2 linked regions of the Paraneptunicella aestuarii genome follow. The main gene of each other region encodes a partner of the protein of the gene in region 2 in a complex. Links are inferred from orthologs where the notes say so. Each region holds a gene or a part of one and is shown on either strand. Other genes may lie near its edges.

Evidence for each region. The genes of interacting proteins can lie anywhere in the genome.
Region 1: the proteins of uvrB (region 2) and uvrD are in contact, whole or in part, in a crystal structure (PDB 7EGT), measured with the Thermus thermophilus proteins. The link is inferred for Paraneptunicella aestuarii from one-to-one orthologs. Residues at the interface, in WP_096411307.1 of Thermus thermophilus: Glu23, Leu25, Arg26, Asp27, Gly28, Glu29, Arg30, Phe31, Arg55, Glu326, Asp327, Phe328, Glu379, Ser382, Gln383, His398, Gly400, Arg401; in WP_096412145.1 of Thermus thermophilus: His654, Arg656, Phe657, Gln666, Asp668, Glu669, Lys680, Arg681, Leu682, Ser683, Lys685, Tyr686, Ala687.

What each region holds. Positions count from the first base shown.
Region 1 is NZ_CP074570.1:277,390-280,384, reverse strand. It holds uvrD (DNA helicase II), read right to left. Parts: upstream 2,585-2,995; coding sequence 416-2,584; downstream 1-415. Other genes in the region: KIH87_RS01205 (DMT family transporter), read right to left, coding at 2,703-2,995; KIH87_RS01215 (response regulator), read right to left, coding at 1-357. UniProt on the Escherichia coli protein: A helicase with DNA-dependent ATPase activity. Unwinds DNA duplexes with 3'-5' polarity. Translocates on single-stranded DNA with 3'-5' polarity. Initiates unwinding more efficiently from a nicked substrate than double-stranded DNA.
Region 2 is NZ_CP074570.1:3,726,795-3,732,163, forward strand. The notes cover bases 991-3,990. They hold uvrB (excinuclease ABC subunit UvrB), read right to left. Parts: upstream 3,493-3,990; coding sequence 1,489-3,492; downstream 991-1,488. Other genes in these bases: KIH87_RS14275 (LysR family transcriptional regulator), read right to left, coding at 991-1,247; KIH87_RS14285 (MATE family efflux transporter), read right to left, coding at 3,492-3,990. Outside these bases: cysE (serine O-acetyltransferase), read left to right, coding at 1-238; more of KIH87_RS14275, read right to left, coding at 324-990; more of KIH87_RS14285, read right to left, coding at 3,991-4,874. UniProt on the Escherichia coli protein: The UvrABC repair system catalyzes the recognition and processing of DNA lesions. A damage recognition complex composed of 2 UvrA and 2 UvrB subunits scans DNA for abnormalities.

The DNA.
Region 1 (2,995 bases), 3.5 Mb from region 2 along the record:
CAAACGCACCAGATATTCATAAACCTGAGCGTTTTCTTTGGGAATATAATCAACAACATCCTTTGCCAAAACATTAGTGCGCGTGACTTCATCCAGTCTGCCAGTAATAACAATGGTGGGAACATTATACTCAATAGAGAAATCGATAGCTTCACCTTCAGGTGCATCAGGCAAGCAGTAATCAACGACTGCACACAAATACTCATCAGACCCCGAGCGAGATAATACCTCTCTGGCTTCCCTTAAGCTCGCAGCACCAATAGGCTCAAGATCTGCGCCTTTAAGCAGATGCTTGATGACCTTCATACTGGTAATGGAATCTTCAATCACCAGAACTTTGCGCTTTGATTCGTGCATAGTGTTTGTTTCGAGGAAAAATAGACCCGATTATGACGCAGAAACTACGTCTTTTTAATTAGACTTTAGTCAAAGTGGTATAGCCTAAAAACAGCCACTTTGTCCCATGATTTTCAAAATTCACCTGAACTCGTGCGTTTTCACCACTGCCTTCATAGTTCAATACCACGCCTTCATCAAATTTAGGATGCCTGACACGCTCACCCAAACTAAAACCTGTCGATTCAAACGCTTCATGGGATGCCATGTTACTGTAACTTTTCTGTACAGGTCTGGAAACCGTTGAGCGCAGGCGCACTTCTTCTAAACATTTTGCCGGCATTTCACGAATAAAACGTGAAGGTGTGTGATATTTATCTTGCCCATACAAGCGACGGTTCTCGGCATAAGTAATAAACAACCTTTGCATCGCACGTGTCATTCCAACGTAGCACAAACGACGCTCTTCTTCCAATCGCCCAATATCCTCGGCACTTTGCATACTGGGGAACATACCTTCTTCCACGCCAGTCAAAAATACCTGTGGAAACTCCAATCCTTTAGCAGAGTGGATCGTCATTAATTGCACTGCCGACTCATGAGTATCAGCCTGAGTTTCTCCCGCATCTAACGAAGCCTGAGCCAGGAAAGCCGCCAATGGCGTCATATTTTCATCTTCCTCGGCCTGAACAAACTGCTCACAAGCGGTGACAAGTTCTTGCAAGTTCTCAACCCGGGTTTCGCCTTTTTCGCCCTTCTCAGACTGATACATGGCTAAAATTCCCGATTTCTGCATAATAACTTTCGCTTGTTCCTGCAAGCTTGCACCACCAACGGCTTGCTCTAAAGACAGGATCAAATCCACAAAGCTTTGTAATGCATTGGTCGCTCTTCCCGTTAAGCGTTTTTCTTGCAGCATTAACATACTGGCTTGCCATAGCGACTTCTGCGTTGCCCGCGCGGCTTCACGTATTTGCGCTACAGTCTTATCACCTAAACCTCTGGCTGGCACATTAATAATGCGCTCAAAAGCTGCGTCATCCAAAGGATTATTAACCATACGCATGTAGCCTAGTGCGTCTTTGATTTCCTGACGCTCAAAAAAGCGCACGCCGCCATAAATACGGTAAGGCAACCCTGCATGTAACAAAGCCTCTTCTAATACCCGTGATTGAGCATTATTACGATACAAAATGGCGTTCTCATCCGGCGAGCCACCTTTGTCAATCCAGGACTCGATTTGCCCTACAACGAAACGCGCTTCATCGACTTCGTTAAAACCGGCGTACAAACGGATCAACTCACCATCACCAGACTCAGTCCACAGATTCTTGCCAAGTCTGCCTGAGTTGTTATCGATCACCGCATTCGCGGCATTCAGGATATTGCCGGTAGAGCGATAATTCTGCTCTAATCGAACCGTTTGAGCCTTGGGAAAATCACGCAAAAAATGATGTATGTTTTCGACGTTTGCGCCACGCCAACCGTAAATGGATTGATCATCGTCGCCGACAATCATCATATTGTTGCTGTCGCAGCATAACAAACGTAACCAGGCGTATTGAATGTTGTTAGTGTCTTGAAATTCGTCGACCAGAATCGTTCTAAAACGCTGTTGGTAATGCGCCAAAATATGCGGATTATTTAACCAAAGCTCATAAGCACGCAGCAATAATTCAGCAAAATCCACTAACCCCGACAAATCACAAGCGTCCTGATATGCCTGATAAATATCGCGCATACGTTTACGTTCGGGATTATCCCCCACATCAACATGCTTGGGGCGTAATCCTTCGTCTTTATTAGCATTAATAAACCATTGAATTTGCTTGGGTTGCCAAAGCTTTTCATCCAGATTCAAAGACTTAAGCACGCGTCGAATTAAGCGATATTGATCGTCAGAGTCCAGTATCTGGAAATGCTCAGGTAAGCCCGCATCCTGATAATGACTGCGTAAAAGACGATGCGCTAAACCGTGGAAGGTGCCCATCCACATATGCTGTAAAGGAATGCCCAACAAATGCTCAACACGCCCGCGCATTTCACGGGCAGCTTTGTTGGTAAACGTAACAGCCAGAATGTTACGGGGAGAAATGGCTTCAACCTGAACCAGCCATGCAATACGATGTACTAGCACCCGGGTTTTACCGCTTCCAGCTCCCGCCAAAATGAGCAGGTCGGAAGCAGGGGCGGTCACAGCGTCACGCTGCTTGTCGTTCAGGTTATCCAGTAAGTGGGATACATCCATGGGCAATATGTCTTTTATCTGGTTTTTATCTGAAAATTGCCCGGATTATACCTTTAAATACTGGTTATTTATACACTCTATTAACGGGAAACGTTTCCTCACCCTTCAAGTGATTTCGTCAACCTTCCTGCTCCAGCTTTAAAATAGAAAGTTTGTGCTCTTTACGTGACTGCCACAAAATCGGTAACACTATCAAACTAATCCCCAGTAACGTGCGCCAACCAATAATTTCATGGAATATCAACCAACCCATTAGCGCGGCAAAGACTAAACCTGAATATTCTGCGATAGTCACGGCTCCTGCGTCGGCATGGCGATAAGCAAAAACACAACAAATCTGATAAATTCCTATGCCCAAGGCACTTCCTACGCCCAGATACAGCAAGTCCATCGACATGTCTCGCCAATCAA
Region 2 (5,369 bases):
CAATGAATCAGGCGATCGACATCCCAAGGTTCGCGAAGGTGTGTTGATTGGCGCAGGTGCAAAAATTCTGGGTAATATCGAGATTGGTCGAGGTTCCAAAGTGGGTGCAGGCAGCGTGGTACTGAATAATGTACCAGAACATGTCACCGTTGTGGGTGTCCCCGCCAAAGTAAGAAGCACTTGTGTTGGCAACCCTGGTGAAACCATGGATCAAACCGACTTTGCCGGTGCAGATTAATCATCCACAGTGAACATTAAAAAAGGTGTCTGACTTAGACACCTTTTTTATGTGCTGCTTTTATGTGCTGGGGATATCAAGCAAGCTAGTGGCCCGCTTGATTCTCAATAAAATAAGCCAACTCTTTAATACAGTATTTGAGAACCGGGTTTAAACGCGTGTTTTTACCATTAAGTACATAAAGCTGTTGCTCAAACTGGAACAGTTCACCACCAATTGGCGTAAGTAGCTCTCGCCCCACCTCAGATTCCGCCAAATAGTCAGGCAATAATCCAACATACTCACCACTCAGTATGGCTGATAAGCACGACTCGTAAGAGTCTGAGAATGTCTGAATAGAAAGACGATTTTCACCACGCACGTAGTTACCGGATGGCATGCCTGAAATCCCGACAGCAGGATATTCTTGCACATTCAAAGGAGTCACTTTACGCGCCCATTTTTTAGCAAGTGGATGATCTTTCAAGCAATACAAACGCCCAACACAAGAGGCGTTAATTTCGTGAAAATTCACTGACTCAGGCTTAACCATATCGTAGCAGGACACCACTAAATGGCACTCACCCGATAAAGCAACATGCTCGACTTCATGGTAAAGGCGGGTTTGAATGTTGATATGAATATCATTGAATTTCTTCATTGTGCTACGCACTGCCTGAGCAACTGCAGCAACCACACTAGGAGGCAAGCTTGCCATGAGAACCAAAGTCACATGACCAGAGTAATCATCATGTAAGCTCTTAAGGTTAAACACGAAGCTGTCAAACGCGTTGAAAATACGCTTGGTTTCCTGAAAGACCAGTTCACCCTCTTTGGTCATTTGGAAACCACCGCGACCACGATGACACAACACCAAATCAAGTCGCTCTTCGAGCTTCTTGATCGCAGCACTGATATTGGGTCTTTGCATTCTCAATACCGGCTCTGCAGCGGTAAATCCGTTACAGGACGCAACGGCATAGAAGACTCTAAGTAATTTTATATCCGACTCTTGCAAACGATTCAGCATAATTTTGTCACCTGAAAAACGGCAGAAAAATCCTTCTGAGAGCACCCTTATCAGGCACTGTTTTCTAAGGTATAAGTTTGCATACTATACTGATATTTCTCTTATGCGCAAACACTGATTGTAATATTCTTTCAAAATCCTTGTTTTGCCCGATAAGCAAAACACACGAAAAAAATAAATTAACTTATTGTTTTTAATAAAAATAACGAAAAACCATTCGGATAATTATCAACTCCAAACTCTAGGAAACTTCAACCATCTTTGCGCGCAAAATTTCTACCTGATCACGCAATGCAGCGGCTTCTTCAAATTCCAAATTACGGGCATGTTCAAACATACGTTTTTCCAATGCCGCAATATCGGCCAACAATTGTTTACTATTGTGAGTTCGATATTCTGCTTTCGGTTCAGCCACTTTACGTGAGTCTTTACTTGATTTGCTTTCGCCAAGATCCATGACATCGGTTACAGGTTTATTCAAACTCTGCGGCTGAATGTTATGTTCTTCGTTATACCTTTCCTGCTTGGCACGACGACGCTCGGTTTCTTCAATCGCTCTTTGCATCGACCCTGTAATGGTATCGCCATAAAGAATCGCCTTACCATTAAGGTTTCTGGCTGCGCGACCAATAGTCTGAATTAAAGAACGATCAGAACGTAAGAAGCCTTCTTTATCAGCATCGAGAATCGCCACCAGCGATACTTCCGGCATATCGAGACCTTCACGCAGTAAGTTAATACCTACCAGCACATCAAATCGTCCCAAGCGCAGATCTCGGATAATCTCCACACGCTCAACCGTATCAATATCTGAATGCAGGTAACGCACCTTAACGCCGTGTTCGTCGAGATAATCACTTAAATCTTCTGCCATACGCTTGGTAAGCGTGGTCACCAAGACCCGCTCATTCACCACGGTGCGTTTACGGATTTCAGATAGCAAATCATCAACCTGGGTCGACACAGGGCGCACTTCAATAATGGGATCGAGCAAACCTGTTGGCCTTACCACCTGCTCAACCACATCACCTGCGGATTTTTCCAGTTCGTATTTTCCGGGCGTCGCGGAAACATAAATGGTTTGTGGCGACAAGCGTTCAAATTCATCAAATTTCAGAGGTCGATTGTCCAGCGCTGACGGCAAGCGAAAGCCGAATTCCACCAAGGTTTCCTTACGAGAGCGATCGCCTTTAAACATGGCACCGATCTGGGAAACCGTGACGTGAGACTCGTCAATAAACAACAAGCCATCTGATGGGAAATAATCAATCAAGGTTGGTGGCGGCTCACCGGGTTCTCTACCCGACAAATAACGAGAGTAGTTCTCAATGCCGGAGCAATATCCCAACTCCAGCATCATTTCGATATCAAACTGAGTACGCTGAGTAATACGCTGCTCTTCAACCAGCTTGTTATTGTCTTTCAATTGCTCTCGACGCTCTTTCAATTCTTCTTTGATATGGTCGATAGCGCTAAGAATTTTTTCACGAGGCGTAACGTAATGCGTTTTCGGGAACACTGTCGCTCTGGCCACATTTTTTTCAACCGCGCCGGTTAAAGGGTCGAAAATGCTGATCCGTTCGATTTCTTCATCAAACAGCTCAACCCGAATCCCTTGCTTGTCTGAATCCGCCGGAAAGATATCAATCACGTCGCCACGAACGCGAAAAGTACCACGCTCAAAATTCACATCGTTACGGCTATATTGCAGCTCAGCCAGACGACGCAAAATATCGCGTTGATCCATGAGGTCTCCCTGACGCAAATGCAACAGCATCTTCATATAAGACTCAGGATCACCCAAACCATAAATCGCAGATACACTCGACACAATAACAACATCGCGGCGTTCCATAAGCGCTTTGGTTGCCGATAATCGCATCTGCTCTATGTGGTCATTGATAGAGGCGTCTTTTTCAATAAAGGTGTCGGTAGTGGGAACGTAAGCTTCGGGCTGATAATAGTCGTAATAAGAGACAAAATACTCAACGGCATTATCCGGGAAGAACTCTTTCATCTCCCCGTATAATTGCGCCGCAAGCGTTTTGTTGTGCGCCAGAATAAGCGTTGGCCTCTGTGTTTGTTCAATCACATTGGCCATAGTGAATGTTTTACCGGAACCGGTTACTCCCAGAAGGGTTTGGCATGCCAAACCATCACTTAATCCCTCAACTAACTGCTCAATGGCTCCGGGTTGATCACCAGACGGCTGGTAATTCGAGTGGAGCTTGAATCCTCTGGACATTACCCCTCCTGCAAGGCAACCTCTTTTTGCTCAGACAACGACATTTCTTCATTGAGTAAGCGATTAAACCAAATATAAGACACGGTACCTGCTCCCATGTAAGCAACAACGCTGCCCCAGAAGATGCCCTTCAATTCAAATACCATGCTACCCAAATAAGACACAGGGATTAAAAATACAAACAAGCGGATCATGCTTAATACTAGTGCAGACATGGGTTTATGCATGGCGTTAAAGGATGAATTGGTCAAAATGACAATACCTTGCAAGCCATAACCGAGTGGCACAATCATCAAAAATAACTGGATCAAGCGTTCTACTTCCGGATCTTTAGCAAAAGCCATAGCAATGAGAGGCGAAGCAGCCCACATAACGAAGAACACGAATAACTGCCAAACCATAATAAATTTCATCGTCTTCAAATAAGCTTCCTTCACTCGATGCATTTTCTCAGCACCATAGTTTTGACTGATGAAAGGTGGCAAAGTCATCGACAAGGATAAAGTCACGATACCCGCAATAGATTCCAGACGGCTTCCAACCCCCCAGGTTGCAACAGCCGCAGAACCATAACCCGCGACAATAGCAGTAAGCACCCCATTTGCGATCGGAGTCAACATATTGGAACCCGCAGCAGGAATACCGATTTTTAGAATACCGCTAAATGCATCATTAAATTCAGAAGGACGTAGCAAGCGTGGCAGGATCAACTTACGTTTTATCGCCAACAAATAGATGACATGGCCACTTCCCACGGCCCAGGCAATCATTGTTGCAATAGCCGCACCTTGAATACCCAAGGCAGGAATAGGACCAAAGCCAAAAATCAAGATAGGATCCAAAACGGCATTAATTAAACCACCATAAGCCATAATCATGCTGGGTGTTTTGGTGTCGCCATTGGCACGCAGTACGCTGTTACCCACCATAGGAATAGCCAGAAAAACACTGGCAATATACCAAACATGCATATAATCCTTGATATACACCATTTGACCTTGCTCAGCGCCTAACAGGTTGAATATGGGTTCAATAGTCACCCAGCCAATCAAGGTCACTAAAATGCCAACCAACACAGCCAAAGTTATCGCACCACTCCCGACAATATGAGCCTTATCTGCGTTTTTGGCGCCAAGCAGTTTGGCGACGGTAGCAGACGTACCTACGCCCAACCCAACATTCAAGCTAATAATGGTAAACGTTACTGGAAATGTGAAACTAATGCCCGCGAGTTGCTCAGTTCCTAACAAACTGACAAAGAATGTATCGACCAATCCAAACGTCATTAACAGGATCATGCCGAACACAACTGGCATCGTCATATTTTTAATTGTCTGACCGATGGGGCCATTCAATAAGTCATTGTTATTACTTGTGCTCACGCGCTTGTTCTCTGTAGAAGGTATATATCTATTGGAATACGTTTCTGAATAACAAAGAACCAGAAGACTGGTCGGGAAGGGCTATTCAGTGCTAATTTGTGCTGCCCTGGTGAATACAGCTATTTACGTCATCAGAGCATTGAATGCATGGCTCGGAATTAAATGCCGACCAAAGAGGGCTATTCTAGAGTATGTACCAACATAACACTACGCTTTCTGAATATTTCGATACAAATATTCGTTCTAACTCATACCAAAGAATTTACCTTAAAACTCAGGTTTTACTTCTTAACAAAACTGTCATTTTTCAGAGTTATGAGAAAAGCTCGTTTTTCATTTTCGAGAGAACAAGGACAACCACATTTCGCAGGCAATAACAACACCTAAAATTCTCAAAAATCAAGTCGAGTTAATCAAATTTTATCCACTTATTCACGACAACCATAAAAACAACACACAAGCAACCTTTATCCTGCTCACTTTTTAACCTCCATA